One region of the Bacillus sp. FJAT-53060 genome, then DNA from elsewhere that is predicted to be linked to it. Evidence: riboswitches for the same ligand, from Rfam matches in the RefSeq annotation. Region 1 holds a riboswitch; the other holds the start of a gene.
What was found. A riboswitch is a leader RNA that binds a small molecule or an ion and turns the genes downstream of it on or off. The one in region 1 is predicted to bind glycine.
Positions count from the first base shown of each region.

Region 2: another riboswitch for glycine. It lies ahead of WAX46_RS05210 (amino acid permease); the one in region 1 lies ahead of gcvT (glycine cleavage system aminomethyltransferase GcvT).

Region 1 is NZ_JBAWSW010000026.1:4,618-15,324, forward strand. It holds gene WAX46_RS10600 (DEAD/DEAH box helicase) at 1-1,394, opposite strand, end outside; glycine riboswitch at 1,644-1,751, shown strand; glycine riboswitch at 1,755-1,847, shown strand; gene gcvT (glycine cleavage system aminomethyltransferase GcvT) at 1,952-3,049, shown strand; gene gcvPA (aminomethyl-transferring glycine dehydrogenase subunit GcvPA) at 3,066-4,412, shown strand; gene gcvPB (aminomethyl-transferring glycine dehydrogenase subunit GcvPB) at 4,405-5,865, shown strand; partial or broken gene WAX46_RS15860 (IS3 family transposase) at 5,918-6,055, opposite strand; gene WAX46_RS10620 (rhodanese-like domain-containing protein) at 6,464-6,844, opposite strand; gene WAX46_RS10625 (lipoate--protein ligase family protein) at 7,067-7,903, shown strand; gene mntR (transcriptional regulator MntR) at 7,989-8,423, shown strand; gene WAX46_RS10635 (patatin-like phospholipase family protein) at 8,527-9,402, shown strand; gene WAX46_RS10640 (SA1362 family protein) at 9,399-9,794, opposite strand; gene WAX46_RS10645 (DUF1385 domain-containing protein) at 9,833-10,707, opposite strand, start outside.
Region 2 is NZ_JBAWSW010000008.1:56,234-66,940, reverse strand. It holds gene WAX46_RS05240 (SAM hydrolase/SAM-dependent halogenase family protein) at 21-881, shown strand; gene WAX46_RS05235 (ECF-type riboflavin transporter substrate-binding protein) at 896-1,453, shown strand; gene WAX46_RS05230 (ABC transporter ATP-binding protein) at 1,473-3,188, shown strand; gene WAX46_RS05225 (energy-coupling factor transporter transmembrane component T family protein) at 3,179-4,009, shown strand; gene WAX46_RS05220 (CxxH/CxxC protein) at 4,171-4,341, shown strand; gene rlmH (23S rRNA (pseudouridine(1915)-N(3))-methyltransferase RlmH) at 4,422-4,901, shown strand; glycine riboswitch at 5,759-5,838, shown strand; gene WAX46_RS05210 (amino acid permease) at 6,001-7,344, shown strand; gene WAX46_RS05200 (NUDIX hydrolase) at 8,066-8,689, shown strand; gene WAX46_RS15755 (monooxygenase family protein) at 8,800-9,057, opposite strand; partial or broken gene WAX46_RS05190 (PRD domain-containing protein) at 9,475-9,564, shown strand; gene WAX46_RS05185 (Rap family tetratricopeptide repeat protein) at 9,993-10,707, opposite strand, start outside.

The DNA.
Region 1 (10,707 bases):
TCTTGGCCAAGGCGATGAATACGTCCAATTCGCTGTTCTAGACGCATAGGGTTCCACGGAAGGTCATAATTGATGATCTGGTTACAAAACTGAAGGTTGATCCCTTCCCCCCCAGCTTCCGTGGCAATTAACACTTGAACCCGTTCTCTAAATAAATCTTTCATCCAGTCTTTTTTACTTCGTTTAAAACCACCTCGAAAAGGAACTGAGCTGATGCCATTTTTCTGAAGAAACCATTGTAAATAAATTTGTGTTGCACGATATTCAGTGAAAATAATGACCTTCTCATTCAACTGCTGAATGAGTTTGACCACTTCGAGCGCCTTTGAATTTTGCTCAACTTGGTTGATTTTTTCCATGATTTGCGCGATGGCAGAAGATCCTAGAATATGTTTTTCCTCTTCCTGCATTTTTTTGATCGTCATATATACCGCCTCGCGGCTTGAACAGCATTCTCGTTCCAAGGTCATAATTGAAAACATGTGTTTAGTATAAGATGGGTTCTCTTTTAGCTTGCAGATTTCATCATATAATGCTTGTTCTGTCGGAGAGAAATCAATGGAAATCGTCTTCACATGTCTTTTTGACCATTCCATGCCAGTGTCTTGCCTGCGGTTACGAATCATCACTTTATTGACTAACTGTTTTAAGCGGTCATGGTCTTCTAGCTGCAGGTCTTTTTTGGCAAAGATATCTTTAAACTGATGTTCGTTTCCTAGATGGCCTGGTTTCAGAAGGGAAACGAGATTAAAAATTTCCCCTATTCGATTTTGGATAGGCGTTGCTGTGAGCAGCAGGCAAAACTTTTTATTCAAATTTCTCACAAACTCATAGTTTTTTGTTTTGTTGTTTTTCAGTTTGTGTGCTTCATCAATAATGACCATATCATAGGAAATTGATAAAATCGTGTCTCGATGCGGCTGTCTTTTTGCAGTATCAATTGAGGAAACAACGACATCACACTGCTCCCACACATAGCTTTTTTTCTGTTCGACAGCATCAATGTAAAATTTCGTCCGAAGCTCCTGTACCCACTGAGACACAAGGGAGGCGGGTACGAGAATGAGAATTTTTTGGGCCAGTCCACGAATCATGTATTCTTTCATAATGAGTCCTGCTTCCATGGTTTTCCCAAGGCCCACTTCATCTGCCAAAATGGCTTTTCCGTTCATTTCTTCTACGACTCTTCTGGCTACTTCGAGCTGGTGTTTTAAAGGAGTGAAAGCAGGCAGGTGCGCAGGAGCCTGTAAGCCCTCGAATGAATCAATTGCTGTGACTTTCTGCACCTGCGTCGCTAAACGGTACATTTCCCAGTTCGCCCAGGGGCCATCTAATGCCAGCCGCTGCTGAAATTCACTCGTCCAATCCTGATCAAAAATCGTTTGAATCTTCAATGTCATCGCCTGCCTTTCTAGTAGGATCATGATAAAATCGTTCTGTTTTTAAACGCTTCATTTTTTAGAGGTCTTTAAAAGACTATATATATCAATAAAAACGAACGATATTGAATGTTTATTTTAAAAATGTTAATGATTTTTCTGTTGCTCTCTATCCATTTCTAATGGTAGGATGTTGGTAAGTGATTTAGATAATAAGTCACCCATTTTGATAGTATGTCCAATAAATGTGAAGAATATGAGCGGATGATGGTATGGGGAGAGACTTGGCGGTTATTTTGCACTGGCAGGCGCCGAAGGAGCAAGCTGAATTGATTCAGTGAATCTCTCAGGCAAAAGTACCCTTACCGGACGCAACTCTGGAGAGTGTTTGCTTTTTTATGAGCAAACCACCAAAGGGGAAAACGCACATTGATGTTGTGCTGTAAACTTTCAGGTGCAAGGACAGAGACTTCTTTTTGATAAAAGGAAGCTCTCTGTCCTTTTTTGCTGTGATTTTTTTCTGAAAATTCAGCTTGTGCTCTGCACTGTAAGAAAAAAGGGGGAAACGATTAATGTTGAAACGAACACCGCTTTTTCATGCGTATGAAACGTTTGGGGCAAAAACCATTGACTTCGGGGGCTGGGAATTACCTGTCCAATTTTCTTCCATTAAAGAAGAACATGAAGCTGTTAGAACAAAAGCAGGGCTTTTTGATGTCTCTCACATGGGAGAGGTAGAAGTCAAAGGTCAAGATGCCTTTCCTTTTTTACAAAGGTTATTAACCAATGATCTGTCTAAGCTCTCAGACGGTAAGGCACTATATACAGCTATGTGTTATGAAGATGGCGGGACGGTGGATGACCTGCTCGTCTATCAAAAAGAAAAGAACAACTATTTGCTTGTTATTAATGCATCAAATATCGAAAAAGATGTGAATTGGCTATTGAACCATCAGATTGAAGATGATGTGTCAATCAAAAACGTCTCTGACCAAATCGCCCTGTTAGCACTTCAGGGGCCACTCGCTGCTGACATCATAAAGGATGTGGCGAATGAAGAGGTGACATCACTCAAACCATTTACGTTTCTATCACAAGCTGAGGTCGCTCAAAAAGAGGTGCTTGTCTCAAGAACTGGATACACAGGTGAAGACGGCTTTGAAATCTACTGCCTGGCAGAAGATGTTGTCCATATTTGGTCATCTTTATTAGAATCGGGTCAGCCAAAAGGACTTATTCCGTGTGGGCTTGGTGCACGTGATACCTTAAGGTTTGAAGCGAGACTACCGCTTTATGGTCAGGAGTTGACAAAGGACATTTCCCCATTAGAGGGTGGGATTGGTTTTGCTGTCAAAACGGATAAAGAAGTAGACTTTATTGGGAAAGCTGTGCTTAAAAAACAAAAAGAAGAGGGAACGAAGCGTAAGCTTGTCGGGATTGAAATGATTGATAAAGGGATTCCGCGGACAGCCTATCCGGTCTTTTCAGGAGAGGAGCAGATTGGATTTGTCACAACGGGTACACAATCTCCAACGTTAAAGAAAAATGTAGGTCTTGCCTTGATCAAAACATCTCAAGCACAGCTTGGGACAGAGGTTGAAGTGCAAGTTCGTAAAAAACGTCTAAAAGCCAAAATCGTTGCCACACCATTTTATAAAAGAGCCACATAACCAGGGGGAATAGAGGATGAAGCATAGGTATTTGCCGCAAACAGAGCAAGGTCAAAAAGAAATGTTGGATGTCATTGGCGTTCAGTCAATTGATGAGCTTTTTTCAGATATCCCAGAGAAAGTAAGATTCAAAGGAGCATACAATATTAAAGAAGCGGCATCTGAAACAGAGCTTGTGCGGGAGCTGTCTCGTCTTGCTGGTAAGAACAAGGATACCGTTTCCTATGCATCGTTTCTTGGTGCTGGTGTGTACGATCATTATCAGCCTGTGATTGTAGATCATGTGATCTCACGTTCTGAATTTTATACAGCGTATACACCTTATCAGCCGGAGATTTCGCAGGGTGAATTGCAAGCCATCTTTGAGTTTCAGACCATGATCGCTGAGATGACTGGTATGGATCTTGCAAACTCCTCTATGTATGATGGCGGAACAGCATTAGCTGAAGCGGCGATGCTGGCTGCAGGACATACAAAGAAGAAAAGAATTGTCGTCTCTGAGACGGTTCATCCTGAATCAAGAGCGGTGCTAAAAACATATGCCAAAGGGCAGCATATCGAAGTGGTCGAGGTTCCTGCGCGAAAAGGACAGACGGATGTAGCTGCATTAGAAGCGGCTGTCTGCGACGAAACAGCCGCTGTCCTTGTGCAATATCCAAACTTTTTCGGTGTCGTTGAACCGCTAAAAGACATTGAACCGATTGCGCATAAAGGAAAAAGCCTGTTTATTGTCTCAAGTAATCCGCTTGCTCTCGGTTTACTGAAGCCGCCAGGAAATCTTGGAGCAGATATTGTCGTTGGTGATGCACAGCCGTTTGGCATCCCGGCTGCATTTGGCGGACCTCATTGCGGGTATTTCGCCGTGAAGAAAAAATTAATGAGGAAAGTACCGGGGCGTTTAGTGGGGCAAACAGAAGACGAGAATGGCGTTCGTGGATTTGTGCTCACCCTTCAAGCGCGTGAGCAGCACATTCGAAGAGATAAAGCGACTTCAAATATTTGTTCCAATCAGGCATTAAATGCATTAGCCGCTTCTGTTGCGATGACGGCACTTGGAAAAAAGGGTATAAAAGAAATTGCCTATCAAAACGTGCAAAAAGCCCATTATGCCAAGAGGCAGGCGGCAAATCACGGGTTACAGGTTGATGTAGAAGGAGCCCATTTTAATGAATTCGTGATCAAGCTAAATGAGCCTGTGAAAGAAGCCAATAAACGATTGCTTAAAAAAGGGATTATCGGTGGCTATGACTTAGGTCGAGACTATCCAGAGCTCCAGGAGCACATGCTTGTGGCCGTGACAGAGCTAAGAATAAAAGAAGAAATTGATACGTTCATCAAGGAATTGGGGGATCGCCATGAATAAACAAGATCAGCCGCTTATTTTTGAATTATCCAGAGAAGGAAGAATTGGTTATAGCTTACCTGATATAGATGTACCTGAAGAGGAGCTCCCAGCTTTATTTGATGAAACGTACATCCGCCATGAGGATGCTGAGCTTCCCGAAGTATCTGAGCTTGATATTATGCGTCATTACACAGCACTATCAAGACGTAATCATGGGGTCGATTCCGGTTTTTATCCTCTTGGCTCTTGTACGATGAAATATAATCCAAAGATTAACGAGAAAGTCGCCCGTCTTGCAGGCTTCTCCCAGGTTCATCCACTCCAAGAGACAGACACTGTGCAAGGGGCATTAGAATTACTTTATGACCTTGGTGAGCATCTTGAAGAAATAACGGGAATGGACGCTGTGACATTACAGCCCGCGGCAGGAGCGCATGGCGAATGGACGGGACTCATGATGATTCGTGCGTATCACGAAGCAAGAGGAGATCATAAACGAACAAAAGTCATCGTGCCAGATTCTGCGCATGGAACGAATCCTGCATCTGCGACAGTGGCTGGATTCGAAACGATTACCGTTGCATCTGATGAAAAGGGGCTTGTTGATTTAGAGGATTTACGACGTGTCGTGAATGAAGAAACAGCTGCTCTCATGCTAACAAACCCCAATACACTCGGTCTTTTTGAAGAAAATATTTTAGAAATGGCTGAAATCGTTCATGGAGCTGGCGGTAAGCTTTATTATGATGGTGCGAACTTGAATGCCGTTTTAAGCAGAGCAAGACCGGGGGATATGGGATTTGATGTGGTGCACTTAAATCTTCATAAAACCTTTACCGGGCCACACGGAGGCGGAGGTCCTGGTTCAGGTCCAGTTGGAGTGAAAGAGGATTTGATTCCGTACTTGCCAAAGCCAGTGCTTGTGAAGAAGGAAGAACGTTTTTATTTTGACGATGATCGTCCAGAATCAATTGGACGCGTCAAGCCGTTCTATGGCAACTTTGGTATAAACGTCAGGGCATATGCTTACATTCGCTCTATGGGCCCAGATGGTCTAAAGGCTGTAACAGATCATGCTGTGTTAAATGCGAACTATATGATGCGCCGCTTAAGTGCTCATTACGATTTGCCATTTGATCGTCACTGTAAGCATGAATTTGTTCTTTCAGGTAAACGTCAGAAGAAACTAGGTGTGCGGACACTTGATATTGCCAAACGATTGCTTGATTTTGGCTATCATCCGCCAACAATCTACTTCCCGCTCAATGTAGAAGAATGTATCATGATCGAACCAACTGAAACGGAATCAAAAGAGACACTTGATGCATTCATTGAAGCGATGATTCAGATTGCAAAAGAAGCAGAAGAGAATCCTGAAGTGGTGCAGGAAGCGCCGCATACAACAGTTGTCAAACGAATGGACGAAACAAAGGCTGCGCGTCATCCAGTTCTTGTTTTTGAGAGAAAATAAAAAAGCCCTACATTTTGGTCTTATTCCTGTCAAGTAGACACATATAAAAAGCCTAAGTAGCCAGTGTGTGACGGTATTCTACCGGAGCACACTGGTTTAATGTTTTCTGGAATCGATCGTGATTATAGAATTGAATGTAATCTTCTATGCTCTTGTGAAGTGTTTTGAGATGAGAGAAAAATGATTCGATTCAAACCCTTGATTCTTACGCCATGGATACACCAGCCATGTCAACAGATAAAGGGTCTTTAATTCGTGAACAACTTCAAACCGTGCAGTCTTCAAAATCCGTCCTCCCCGTGAAGATTTGGATAACGCTTTTTTAAGTATTCTATCTGACCTTTGACCCAATTTTTTTGCTGAGTTGAACTTCTGAGACCTGATGCTTCAGATAATGAGTGATAGCTTCTATTCTTCGTACATTTTGACAGCTTTCATCTTAAATTCTTTCGTATAGTATTGAAAATGTTGTCCTGTATGTGCCATAAAAAATCCCCTTCAAGTATAGTGTGACAGCCGCTTATGAAAATTGGGCTTTTTACACTGTCTACTTAAAGGGGAAAATATCAGGGAGCGGTAAATCCCAGAGTCTTTTTTGTTAGTTCTTTGTTTTGATGCGGCCGCTCCATTTTTTAAAGCCGCCTTTTAAATTACAAATCTCACGACAGCCGTTTTTACGTAAAATTTGGGCTGCTTTTCCGCTTCTGAAGTTATTTTGGCAATAAAGATAAACAGGCTTGTCAGGACGTATTTCATTTTTTCGCTGCTTTAGTTGTGAAAGGGGGATGTTTCTTGCCCCTAAAATATGCCCGCCTTCAAACTCATTTGGCTCTCTCACATCAATGAGTTGAGCTTTACGATAGCCTTTAATAAATTCTGCTTCAGTCAGCGTTTTCATAATGCGCTGCTGATAAATGTAACTGCCGATGGAATAAAGAACGAAAAGTCCACAAAGTGAGAGGACGATATAGTTGAATATTGGCAATACGACTCGACTCCTTCTTGAGCATCAGCACAGTGCGTCTGCCTGATGGTACGTTTTAGACAAATACTATTATAGTAAAGCAAAAGAAACTTGTCATCATAAATGATAAGAATTATTTTCAATTCCTTCCCTATTTGATAGACTGATGAAGAGAGAAAACCGGTGGCTTGCCACCATCATCTAACATTGACTACGTAAAAGAGAAGGGATTTTTATATGCAAAAAGAGAAATGGTGTTTTATTGATACAGGAAACCAAGATCCTGCCTTTAACATGGCAATGGACGAAGCCTTGCTTTATTGGCATAGTGAAAAGCTCATCCCGCCTGTGATCCGTTTTTATGGATGGAATCCGGCGACATTATCTGTTGGGTATTTTCAGCAAGTTGAAAAAGAAATCAACATGGAAGCGGTAGAACGCTATGGTCTTGGATTTGTCCGCAGACCAACAGGTGGCCGCGGGGTTCTTCATGATCAGGAGCTAACCTACAGCGTTATCGTGTCAGAAGAGCATCCAGAGATGCCGGCGACGGTGACCGAGGCATACCGCGTCATTTCAGAAGGTATTTTAGAGGGCTTTAAAGAACTGGGACTCGATGCGTATTTTGCCATTCCTCGTACAGAAAAAGAAAAGGAAAGCTTAAAAAATCCAAGATCTTCTGTATGCTTTGATGCCCCTTCCTGGTACGAGCTTGTGGTAGAAGGCAGAAAAGTCGCAGGCAGTGCTCAAACGAGACAAAAAGGTGTGATCCTCCAGCATGGCTCGATCTTAATTGATCTTGATGAGGACAAATTGTTCGATTTGTTTCTTTATCCAAACGATCGGGTGAGAGAGCGGATGCAGCGGAGCTTTAAAAACAAGGCGGTCGCGATCAATGAAATCTCAGACCGAACATGTACGATAGACGATGCGCGTGTTGCGTTTAAACGAGGGTTTGAAAAAGGATTAAATATCGAGCTTGTGCCTTATGAGCTGACAGATGAAGAATTATCGAGTGTCCACCATCTCGCCAAAACGAAATATGCCTCAGATGATTGGAATTACAAGCGTTAAGACGATGGAGACTTCTTGTTTTTTAATGGGCGATGGTGTAGAATTGTTATAATTATTAAGTAAAGGTGCATTTTGGAGGGGTTTTATGACTACACCTAGTATGGAAGATTATATTGAACAAATTTATATGCTGATAGAAGAAAAAGGATATGCCAGAGTATCTGATATTGCAGAAGCTCTAGCTGTCCATCCCTCCTCTGTAACAAAAATGGTTCAGAAGCTAGATAAAGATGAATACCTCATTTATGAGAAATATCGTGGTCTGATTTTAACCCCGAAAGGCAAAAAAATTGGAAAACGTCTCGTATATAGACATGAACTACTAGAACAATTTTTAAGAATCATTGGTGTAGATGAAGAGAAAATTTATGATGATGTAGAAGGTATTGAACATCATCTTAGCTGGAACAGTATTGACCGCATTGGTGATCTCGTTCAATTCTTTGAAGAGAACGAAGAGCGATCTATTCATCTGAAAGCGATTCAAAGGAAAAACGAACAAACAAATCAAGAATCTTAAGAAAAAGGACACCCATGCTGGGGGTGTCCTTTTTGAATAAAGTTCTAATTGAAAGCAAATGCTCCTACACTATTAATAGTGATGATAAAAAGGGGGCTCCTTGATGAAAATAGATGGTGTGTTCTCAGGTGGAGGCATTAAGGGTGCAGCACTTGCAGGTGCCTATGAAGCACTTGAGGCGAGAGGATGTCAATTTGTCCGCCTTGCTGGTACAAGTGCTGGAGCCATCATTGCTTCACTGATCGCAGCAGGTTTTACAAGTCAGGAGATTCGGGAGCTTTTAGATGAAATGGATGAGCATCAATTGCTTGACCGCAGGTGTCAATTCATCCCGTTTAAAATGCTTAGATGGGTATCCATTTATTGGCGCCTTGGCCTTTACAAAGGAGACCGGCTAGAAAAATGGCTCACAGACGTTTTAAAGAGAAAAGGAGTCACCGTATTTGGGGATCTCAAAAAAGATTCGTTGAAAATCGTCGCTTCTGATTTAACAAATGGAAAAATCCTCGTACTGCCAGACGACCTTCCTTCATATGGCTTAAATCCAGAACGGTTTTCCGTTGCACGAGCCATTCGTATGAGCTGCAGCCTGCCGTACTTTTTCGAGCCAGTCAAACTAAAATCTTCAAAAGGAATTTGTACCATTGTTGATGGTGGAGTACTCAGTAATTTTCCAATTTGGTTATTTGCTGAAGAGAATAAAAGACCGTTCGTTGGTGTCACGTTAACCCCAAACGAAAAAGAACGCCCTCAACACTCCATCCGCAATGCGTTTGAACTGTTTGGCGCTCTTTTTGAAACAATGCGTGGTGCGCATGACCAAAGACATATTGCCACAAAACACGAACGTCATATTATTTTTATTCCTGTAGAACACGTGATTGCCACTGATTTTCATCTCATGACAGAAAAGAAAAGGGCGCTTTTCGATCTAGGTAGACAGAAGGCCGAGCAATTTTTAAAAAGCTGGACATTTTAAAATAACGCACGGTTCTTCTTTTTGTTTTTCTTGCCTTCAATCACAGTCAAATGTGTTTGGCTTTTCTTTTTGAGAAGGACGGGCTTAGACTTGTGGTCAGTCGGCACGCTTCGCAAATGAGTGACCCGATTTTTCATCTGGCTTTTCGTTTTTGGTTTAGACTGCTGGTAGCGACGTTTTGATTGTTTGACTGCTTTACGATAAAGATTGCCTTCTGTGCCAGTTCTTCGATTCATCAGCCATCTAAAAAGGAAAAACACAACCGCTCCAATGATCACAACTGATAGCAGCATCGTAAAGAGTCTGCCTGGGTTCGTTGTGAGTAAATAAACAAAGCCCAAAATACCTAAAGCGAAAATAATGGTAAAAGCAGGATGTACTCGGCGATTCATAACTGTCCACCTCCGAAGGAATTTACCGGATTTATAAGTTAGATCACTTGATGAGCAGAATCTGACGCTTGTTTCTCAGACGCTTCCTCTAAACGAAGAAGTTCATTAAAACTTGCAATGGCTACTTCGACTTGATCGTCAGAAGGTTCTTTTGTTGTGAGCAATTGCAGCCAAAGGCCAGGATAGCCAAGCACTTTTAGCACTGGCACTTCTCTGAGTTTATTGGTGAGCTGCAGCACTTCGAATGAAATGCCCAGAACAACCGGAATGAGCGCCAAGCGGTTCAGAACTCTCACCCATAAAGGATCTGTCGGTACGAGTAAATAGACGAACATTCCAACAATGACAGTGAATAAAATAAAGCTGCTGCCGCATCGATAATGCAAGCGAGACTGGCTTTGGACATTTTCCACTGTGATGTCAAGATTCTGTTCATAGCAGTTTATGACTTTATGTTCTGCCCCATGATATTGAAATACCCTTTTAATTAAAGGGGTCATGGAAATAAAGTAAATATAGCCTAACAAAAGGACCAATTTAAAGAATGTTTCAGCGGCTATTTGTGCGAAGTTTCCTGAAAAGATTGGCCGCACAAGTTCAGCCAAAAAGACTGGTACTAGGGTAAAAACAAATTTACTAAAGAGAAGAGAGAGAACTCCGATCACAGCAATGCCGAAGATCATCGATAATTTCGAGCCTTTTTGTTCTTTTTCAAGAGAATGATCTTCAGAAGGATCTAAGTCATAGCGCTCACTGGAGAAGTGTAGGTGCTTACTGCCTTTTGCGCTTGCTTCAACAAGTGCAGCAATACCCCTCACAAATGGGATCTTCTTGAGAAAGGCGGTTCGATTATTGGAGGTCCGAGGAAGCTTCATAAATTCAATGGACTGATCCTTACGCCGAATCGCTGTAA
Region 2 (10,707 bases), on a different contig from region 1:
CAAATGAAAGGGAGATTGACATGAGTGAACATGCATTGGTTTTACAATCAGATTTCGGAATTGATGATGGAGCGGTTAGCGCAATGTACGGAGTGGCAAATACGGTGAGCAACAGCATCCGTATTTTTGATTTAACACACAACATTCCCCAGTATGACATTTGGGAGGCATCCTATCGCCTGCTGCAAACAGTAACTTATTGGCCAGAAGAAACGGTATTCGTATCCGTCGTTGACCCAGGCGTTGGATCAGAGCGAAAGAGTCTTGTCGTCAAAACAACAAGCTCTCACTATATCATCACCCCAGATAACGGGACATTAACGCACGTCGCGCAGGATATTGGGATTGTGGAAGCACGTTATTTAGATGAAACGATCAACCGATTGCCGAAGTCGGGGAAATCACATACATTCCATGGTAGAGATATTTACGCATATACAGGCGCAAGAATTGCATCAGGCGTGATTTCTTTTGAAGAGGTCGGGCCAAAGGCGAATATTGATGATGTTATTCACCTTCCAGCCGTACAGGCTTATGCGGAAGAAGAAGTGATCACAGGGACAATTGATATTTTAGATGTGAGGTTCGGAAACCTATGGACAAACATTCATCACACGTTATTTGAACAGCTTTCAATAAATTATGGTGATTCAATAGAAGTTACCATTGCCAAAGGCCCAAAAAATGTGTATAAAAATATCATGACCTATGGACGATCTTTTGCCGATTTAAAGGTAGGCGAACCACTCATATATGTCAATTCACTCGATCATTTGGGCGTGGCGATCAATCAAGGGTCATTTGCGAAGGCTTATAACATCGGTACAGGCACAGGATGGCGCCTTTCGATTCGCAAAGCTCCGCGCATTATATACGAATAAGAGGAGGAAACATCATGGCAGGTAAACAACTTTCTACGAAAACTGTCGTTGCCATCGGAATTGGCACAGCCGTCTTTGTCATTTTAGGACGCTTCGTCTCCATTCCAACTGGAATTCCGAATACACAAATTGAAACATCGTACGCTTTCCTTGCGTTAATGGCCGTATTATTTGGTCCAATTGCTGGCGCACTGATTGGTTTTATTGGCCATCTTATTAAAGATGCCACCACATTTGGCCCTTGGTGGAGCTGGATTATCGTTTCGGGTGTTGTTGGTTTATTCATCGGCTTCATTTCAAACCGTTTAAAAGTAGAAGAGGGAGACTTCGGCTGGAAAAAAATCACGTTCTTCAACGCCGTACAAGCAGGCGCACAGGCATTAGGCTGGTTTGTCATTGCCCCTGTACTCGACATTGTGATCTATGCAGAACCTGCGAACAAGGTGTTTGTTCAAGGCATCATAGCAGGGATTTCTAACATTATCACAGTCGGAGTACTTGGAACAATCATCATTGGAGCTTATGCGAAAACGAGAAGCAAAAGCGGCAGCCTATCGAAAGAAACATCATGAAGCAAGGTGGAACACGTAAATGAAGAAACCGATGATTCAATTTGAACATTTCGGATTCAAGTATCGCAGTCAGTCAGAGCCGACATTGAAAGATATCAACCTGACCATCTATGAAGGTGAAAAAGTCCTCATCGCAGGCCCGTCTGGATCGGGAAAAAGCACACTAGCCCATTGTATCAATAGGCTAGTTCCTTCATCTTATAAAGGCTCTATCAAAGGAAGTCTTCACATCGGCGGGAAACATGCAGAGAAAGAGAACATTTTCTCCCTCTCACAGCTCGTCGGAACAGTTTTGCAGGATCCTGATGGACAATTTATTGGGCTGACCGTTGGAGAAGACATCGCGTTTACACTTGAAAATGATCAGGTCACGCGAGAAGAGATGAAAATCCGTGTAGAAGCAGCGGCAAGATTAACAGAGGTAGACGGCAAGCTAGCATCATCTGTGCATGAGCTGTCAGGCGGTCAAAAACAGCGCGTCGCCATTGCAGGCGTCCTTGTCAACGATGTCGACATTTTGCTGTTTGATGAACCACTTGCAAGCCTTGATCCTGCAACAGGAAAAGAAGTCATTGATCTCATTGATCGACTGCAAAAAGAAACGAAAAAAACCGTCGTGATGGTCGAGCACCGATTAGAGGATGTTCTCTATCGACATGTCGATCGCATCATCGTCGTTAATGACGGAACGATCGTAGCGGATATGACACCGGACGAATTGCTCGCTTCAAATGTATTGGAGGAGGCGTATTTACGTGAGCCATTATATGTGAAGGCCATGAAATATGCAGGCATTCCGGTTGCGCCCCAAGATCAGTTAGCGAATTTACAGCACCTGACCTTAGATGACCAGGCAAAAGATAAAATTGAGAAGTGGATGGAAGCGTCTGAGGAGAAAGTCGAGCAGGATACAGCGCAGGATTTGCTAGAGGTGTGTGAGCTCAGCTTTGACTATCCGACAAGACCAAACACGCTCAACAATCTCTCTTTTACCGTCAAAAAAGGAGAAATGATCAGCATCGCAGGAGCCAACGGTGCAGGCAAGACGACATTGTCCAAGCTGCTCTGTGCATTTGAAAAGCCAACTAAAGGTACAATCCTTTTAAATGGCGATGACATCACAGGAGATACGATCAAACAGCGCTCCGAACGCATCGGCGTCGTCATGCAAAACCCAAATCAAATGATTTCAAAACAAATGATCTTTGATGAGGTCGCATTGGGTCTTGTATTAAGAGGCGTACAAGAGGAAGAAATAAAAGAACGTGTCGAGCGTGTTCTGAAAGTATGCGGCTTGTATCCATTCCGAAATTGGCCCATCTCAGCTCTCAGCTTTGGACAGAAAAAACGCGTCACCATTGCATCCATTCTTGTGTTAGAGCCGGAAATCATCATCCTAGACGAGCCAACTGCCGGACAGGATTTTAGACATTATACAGAAATGATGACGTTTTTAGAGCAACTAAACAAACAAGGTGTGACCATTTTAATGATCACACATGATATGCATTTGATGCTTGAATACACAACAAGAACCATTGTGATTGCAGATGGAGAAAAAATCGCAGATGATGCACCTGCCAAACTGCTCACAGATCAGTTGCTTGTCCAAAAGGCAAGTTTAAAGGAAACGTCGCTGTATGAGCTAGCGCTAAAAGCAGATTGGCCAAATCCGAATGAACTCGTGGATCGCTTCATTGAGGTTGACAGAAAGGAACGAATGACATGGCTGTAGATATGCTGTCCTATATCGATCGCCCCTCGCCAATTCATCGGCTGACAGGTGCAACCAAACTCATTTGCTTTATCCTCTGGTCATCCGCAGCGATGCTCACGTATGATACGGGCGTTTTAGTCTTTATGCTAGTCGCCAGTATCATATTTTTCCATCTGTCGAACGTACGATTTCGTGATATATCCTTCGTGATGATTGTGTTGGTAATTTTTCTTGTGATCAACAACATCGCCATTTACATCTTTGCACCGCAGCAAGGTGTCGCCATCTACGGAGCAAAACACGAGCTTTTTCATATCGCAGGCCGGTACAATGTCACACTTGAACAGCTTTTCTATCAATTGAACATTACAATCAAATATGTGACCGTCATGCCAGCAGCGCTCTTATTTATCGTCACAACAAATCCAAGTGAATTCGCCTCATCGCTCAGCCGAATCGGCGTCAGCTACCGGATTTCCTATGCTGTAGCGATTGCCCTGCGCTATATTCCAGATATCCAACGGGATTTCCGGACGATTGCAATTTCTCAGCAAGCAAGAGGAATCGATTTATCAAAGAACGAAAAACTGGGGAAACGAATCAAAAATGCGTTATCGATTGTGATGCCTCTCATTTTCTCTAGCTTAGAGCGGATTGAAACGATCAGCAATGCAATGGAGCTGCGTGGATTTGGAAAGCATAAAAAGCGCACATGGTTCACCGCCAACGACTTTCAAAAAGCAGATTATGTGGCGTTAGTGTTTGTTGGTGTGGTGCTGATCGTGACACTTGTAATTACATTTATTAGAGGAACGAGATTTTATAATCCGTTTGTATAGAAAGAAGCCTTCACAGGAAGTGGAGGCTTCTTGTGTTGTTTGTGGATAAAAGGTTTGGGAAATGGCAAAAGACTATTAACATGTGAATAAATCGGTTATATTGAACAATGAGCGAAATACTTGTGAATAACCATAGAACATATTGGAGGAATAAGATACTTATGAACAAAACATTTTATGCTTGTGTAGAACACATTGAAACCGTACTAGATATGTATATAGATGATCATGAACTGCCACCAGAATTCAGAAAAATCGAACATACACACAGTTTATCCACAACCTGTGAATTGTGCGATGAACCTGCAATATATATAGTAGGGAACGCGTGATCGGACACAATATACACAAATTTTATCCACAATTGTTGATAACTTATATGAATAACTTGTTCTTAAGGTGGGGATGACCTGTGAATATATCAATTATCACAGTAGGAAAATTAAAAGAGAAATATTTAAAGCAAGGCATAGCCGAATACACAAAACGATTACAGGCCTATGCGAAAATTGAGATCATTGAGCTAGCGGACGAAAAAGCGCCCGAACATCTCAGCCATCAAGACATGAAAATCATCAAAGACAAAGAAGGCGAACGAATCCTAAGCAAAATCAATCCAGACGCCCACGTCATCACCCTCGCCATCGAAGGAAAAATGAAAAGTTCCGAAGAATTAGCCGAAACAATAGATAATCTGGCAACTTACGGAAAAAGTAAGGTATGTTTTGTCATAGGCGGATCGCTTGGATTAAGTGACGCTGTGATGCAGCGCACGAATGAGAAGCTGTCATTTTCGAAAATGACGTTCCCGCATCAGTTGATGAGGTTGGTGCTGATGGAGCAGATTTATCGGGCGTTTCGGATTGTTCGCGGGGAGCCTTATCATAAGTAAATGCAATTATTATGTACAGTTATAGCTAGTGTTTTATAGATATGACTGTTTTTTATGTAAGAATAAAATTGAGTTGAATATGTTATTACTAGTTGTGAACTAATAAATTTTAAAAAAACTATGCTTATAAAAAAATGAATTGGAATTGGTTAATAACGACTTTGACAATTCACGATAAAAAAAATAATTCTCCTAACAAATGTATATAATGTTTGGAAATATAATGAATTTACACAATCTAATGAAGCAAAAATAAAATTATATTTCGATGATGAATATATTGAATGTGCTTTAAGAAAAGGTAAAAATGGTCATGTAGCAGTAAGATTTGATACTATCGAAAGTTTAAAAATAGAAATTATGTATTATTTTGCTAATTATAAAAATCCTAGTACACATCTAGTCCCAGGATTGGCTGGGATTTTATCTAATAAGACCTATATTCGCAGATACGCTAGAACTAAATCAATAACAGTTGGTGATGCAAACCTAGTGTTAAGAAATATAGTAGTTTCTTTAGGGTTAAATAAAAAAAGAAGACGAATTTAATGAATTGGTAGATAAGATAAAGTTTATATTCCCTAATATTCAAATTTAAGAGTGAATTATAATGAGGATACAGATGAGTATTTAAGTGTAAGGTGGATTTCTCCATCAAACGAGCCGAACATCCTTTGATTTATTAGACCTTAATCAGATGAAGTGAAGTCATCGTGTGTAAGGTAGAGGGAGTGTAACATCAAACAGATTACCATTGACAGCTTTCTTCTTGAGGCGTAAAATATGAAATTATTCAGAAATAGCAACATTTTAAGTAAATAACGAAGGCTATGATTGCTGTGGGTCACACTATGGCAGGAGCAGCTTCTGGAGAGACCACATGTATGTGCGGCGCCGAAGGGTTCACAATCTCAGGCAGAAGGACAGAAGAGTACGAAATATTGTATTTTTGATGCATTGATGATGTCATGTATTGCTTTTCTCTATTTGACTATTCTTTTATGACTATGAGATTGGAGCGCATCCAATCTCTTTTTTTATGTATTTTTTAAGAGTTCGCTATTGCAATATAAGATCGTGTTGTAGGAGGGCATTGAAATTGGCACAACAAGAGTTAAAACGAGATTTATCAAACCGTCATGTTCAATTGATTGCGATTGGCGGAACCATCGGAACAGGGCTGTTTTTAGGCTCTGGAAAGGCCATTCAATTGGCGGGTCCGTCGATCATTTTTGCCTACTTAATTGTCGGAATGGCTATCTTTTTTGTCATGAGGGCACTTGGAGAATTGCTCTTATCTAAGTCGGGCTATCAATCGTTAACCGATATTGCACAAGACTATCTTGGTTCTTGGGCTTCATTTGTGACAGGATGGACGTATTGGTTTTGCTGGATTATGACAGTCATGGCTGATGTCATTGCGGTCGGGGTGTATGTGCAGTATTGGTTTGACATTCCGCAATGGATTCCTGCACTCATTTGTTTGTTGATTTTACTAGGATTTAATTTATTAACGGTGAAGCTTTTTGGAGAAATGGAGTTTTGGTTTGCACTTATTAAAGTCATCACAATTCTATTGTTAATTGGAGTCGGGATTGTCCTATTAATCATTGGGTTTCAAACAGATGCCGGATCTGTGACGGTCACGAATCTTTGGTCACATGGCGGGTTATTTCCAAATGGTATAACAGGCTTCTTGTTGTCATTCCAGATGGTGATTTTTGCTTATGTAGGAGTGGAACTTGTCGGCGTTTCCGCAGCAGAAACAGCGAATCCACAAAAAAATATTCCGTCTGCGATTCATAAAATTCCATTAAGAATTCTTTTTTTCTATGTGGGTGCCATCTTTGTTTTATTATGTATCAACCCATGGACCGAGCTCAGTGCATCAGAAAGTCCCTTTGTGAAAACCTTTGGACTTATTGGTATACTAGTAGCAGCGGGGCTCATTAATTTTGTCGTTCTGACGTCTGCAGCTTCAGCTTGTAATAGCGGTATGTTCTCAACGAGCCGTATTTTGTATAATCTCAGTCATCAAAAGCAGGGGCCAACTTCCTTTGGCCGACTGAATAAGCACGCTGTCCCAAGCAATGCGCTGTTTGTTTCAACAATCGTGGTGTCTGTCGGGGCTCTTTTGAGCAAGATGATGCCAGAACAAGCCTTTGGCATTGTGACGACGATTAGTGCCATTTGTTTCATTTGGGTCTGGAGTATTATTTTAATTTGTCACTTAAAATATAAAAAAGCACGTCCTGATCTGCATGCGGCATCTACTTTTAAAGCGCCATTCACACCTTTTGTGAATATCGGTGTCCTTGTGCTCTTTGCTGCCATTCTCGTGATCATGCTCTTCGCTGACGCAACACGCCCAGCGCTGTTATTGACACCAGTATGGTTCGGTTTCCTATTTTTGATTTATGCACGAAAGAAACGAAGTGCATGATAATGGGCGAAACAGCAAAGTCTTTTCGGGATGTGCTTTTTATCAATTAACGATTTCGAATCTTCAACATATACTTTGCATTGAGAAGAGTTGAGAGCGATTGACTCCGAGGGAATACACAATCAAAATAAACATGGCACCGGTCAATAGAAAATTCATCATTTGAAAGGTGTAAAACAGCCCTTCCAGCATCACATGCTTTTCGCCTTCTTTTCTGATATAGTCCTTGTCTGATGGATTTGGTAGATTGCGATTAGAATAGACAAGCTTTAGCACAGATATCGCTACATAAGAGTTAATTATATTGATCATCAATAAAGTTACATTGACAAGGATGAGCTATAGTTGTTGCTTGGTCACGATAGCAACACCAATTGCCTCGTTTTTAGTTCATCCTCCTCGAATAGAAAAATAGTGAAAGCTTAACAGCCAGCAGGGACGGCATTAATACGTCTCGTTCCATTAAGCTGATCGTCTGGCGAGAAACCTTTACACGCTTTGCAAGCTCAGTTGGTTCAAACCATCACGTGGGGCAGCTCTTTTAGCCGATTTTTCATCATGTCACCTCAAATATTATCCCAATATTTACTTTATTGTAAAATATTATATTCATTTTGATATTTGTCAAAATGATAAAAATAATTGTTATAAAGATCACCTTTATTCAAAAGGTCAACAATGATACGCTAAAGGAAAGAGAAATAGAAAACAGGTGATGCCCATGCTCATTGATCAATTAAAAAATGACTTACATCAATCACAACCGTTGTTTATTGGAGAAGAGACAGCGTTCAAAGCCGCAGTCCTTGTCCCTTTGGTGCAAGTCAACGGGGAATGGCATGTTTTATTTGAGATACGATCGCTGACGATGAAAAAACAGCCTGGTGATATTAGCTTTCCTGGAGGCAAACTCGACGGGGGCGAAACAGCGCAAGAAGCGGCATTGCGAGAAACTCATGAAGAACTGGGCATTCCGCCCGAATCAGTCGAAACCGTTGGACAGCTCAGCCCTTACATTGCCTCTCCATCCTTCGTGGTGTATCCATATGTCGGTATCATTGATGAACAGAAGGTCAAACACTCCTTTAATCAAGAGGAAGTGGAGGAGACCTTTATCGTGCCTCTATCTTGGCTCTGCCAATACGAGCCGTACTTACATCATGTATCTGTTCAGCCAACACCAGCTGAGGACTTTCCTTATGAAAAAATCATGAATGGTGAGAAATACCGCTGGGGGAGTCGTTCGATTGAGGAATGGTTTTTTGATTATGAAAACTATACCATTTGGGGATTAACAGCCCGCATATTAAAGCATTTTGTGTCCGTTGTAAAAAGAAATGCCTAAAGAATCGCTCTCTAGGAATTTGGGTTTATATAGACGCTCTTTCGCTGTTTGTTTTTCTTTCCCAATTGGAATAGGGGATCTAGCTTGGCTCAATCCGTAGGAAGGCATGTTCACACGTAGACTGATTCATACGAGCCTGCTTGAATTTGATAGGTTTCATGACAAATTCCTACTGCGTCATTTTTCCGTGCTCTCTGATTAAATGCTTTCCAAGCCGCCAAATGTTTCTCCATCTTGGCATAGGCAAGGAGGTCCTCTATTGACTGCAAATATTGAATCATGGTTGTGGTGCGTAAACCAAGTCCCGAAAAAACCAATCTCTTCTGATGCGTATACAGTTCTTTGATCATGCTAGGAATTATTGCCATGAATACAGGCAGCCATTGATGGATGGCCCAGCGTTAATTGATTCGTTATCAGTTGTGTATCTGCCAGCAAGTATGTGTTTTTTCATCTGTTCACAAGTTTCCACTGCACCAATCAATTCCTGCTTGGGTCACTTTCTTTCCATAATCTAAACCAGCCAGTACTTCATATCAGCTTCATCTGGATACAGTTCATTAATGTTTTTTTAATCGAAACATATGTCTCATAACGGAACGAAGCCCCCCTCCCATAATCCTGTAAAAGCGCCAGTTTTTTCTCAAAAGAAAGATATTGTCCAAAGAATAACTTTAATAAAACTTCATTTCGTTCTACTGGTAACTGATCAGCGGCTGCGCCACATCGTATAATAAGCAGAAGAGCACTTAAACACAAATCTAAATTGAGGGGTCTATTTCACCTTAATAGACCATTTAAATTTTGCAGTAGAACACTTCAAAAAGAATATTAATATCACAAATCTCGTGTACTGGGAAATCAAAAATTACTAAGAAGAATTTGAAGTAGGTAATTATGCACTAGGTGAAAAACCTGATTCGAAAGATGGTATAAAGTATGCCAAGATGATCGGGAGTAGAAGTCAATCTTGCGATAATTAAATGTGAAAATGGACCTTATTACAGCCGGTTCATTTCCCATGTGAAATTCTTTGTGGGAAGATTTTATGCAAATAAATTATTATCAGATCAAGAAAATGAGCTGCTGGAACAAATTGCTCACTTGTATCCTCAGCAATGGATGTTGCCAACAGGTGCATAGTATCGTCATCATATATTGTGGTACATATCCACCGCCTCCTTTCTTTCAACAAGTAAAGTAAATGTATAACCACTCGCCTCATCATGAGGCAAGTGGTTCTTTGTATAGTACCGTTTTATATTATGTCCCTATAGGCCGTTCTGCTGTACCAGGATTCGAGTCATTTAACGGATTGAAAAACCCTGTTTGTCCAAAGACAACGATGGCTAAAGCGAAAATCAGTAAACTCATTTTTTTCATCAGAATTCCTCCAGTCAATTTTATGATGTTCCGTGTGATAGGCTTCCTTTAAAAAGAGATATGCTTGATCTATTGATCCCAACTCTTCAAAGTGTCTCGCAGCTAATGCACTCAATTCACGTCCACCTTCAGCATCCTTTAATTCTTTCAGAATACGGATTTCATCGAAACAGGTTTGAGCTTTTTTGGTCATGTCTTCAGTGAAATATAGATGATAGAGCAAATTCATTTTTGCTGTATAGATGGGGCTTTTCTTCGTTTCATGTTTTTGTTTAAGCAATTCGAAATAATAGAGAGCTTGTGTTCTGTCATCAATAGAGAGCAGCTCTTTTATTAACATAAACATGGAGTGATGGAAATAACACGATGAAAGGTAGTCATCATCACTAAGAGCCTTTTCTAGTGCATCGATACATTTTTTTGATTCTCCAGCTTCGGCATACAGAATGCTGATATTATGATAAAGCTGTGATGTTAGAAAATAATCATTTAGACCTTTTGCGATATATAACGCTTTTTTGTAGTAGTTCTCTGCTCTTTTGTAGTCACCAATATCCATAAAATTGGTGGCGGCAATCACAAAGGCTGCAACCAGTCTCCTTTCATACCCTTCATGACTTTTGAAAATATCAATG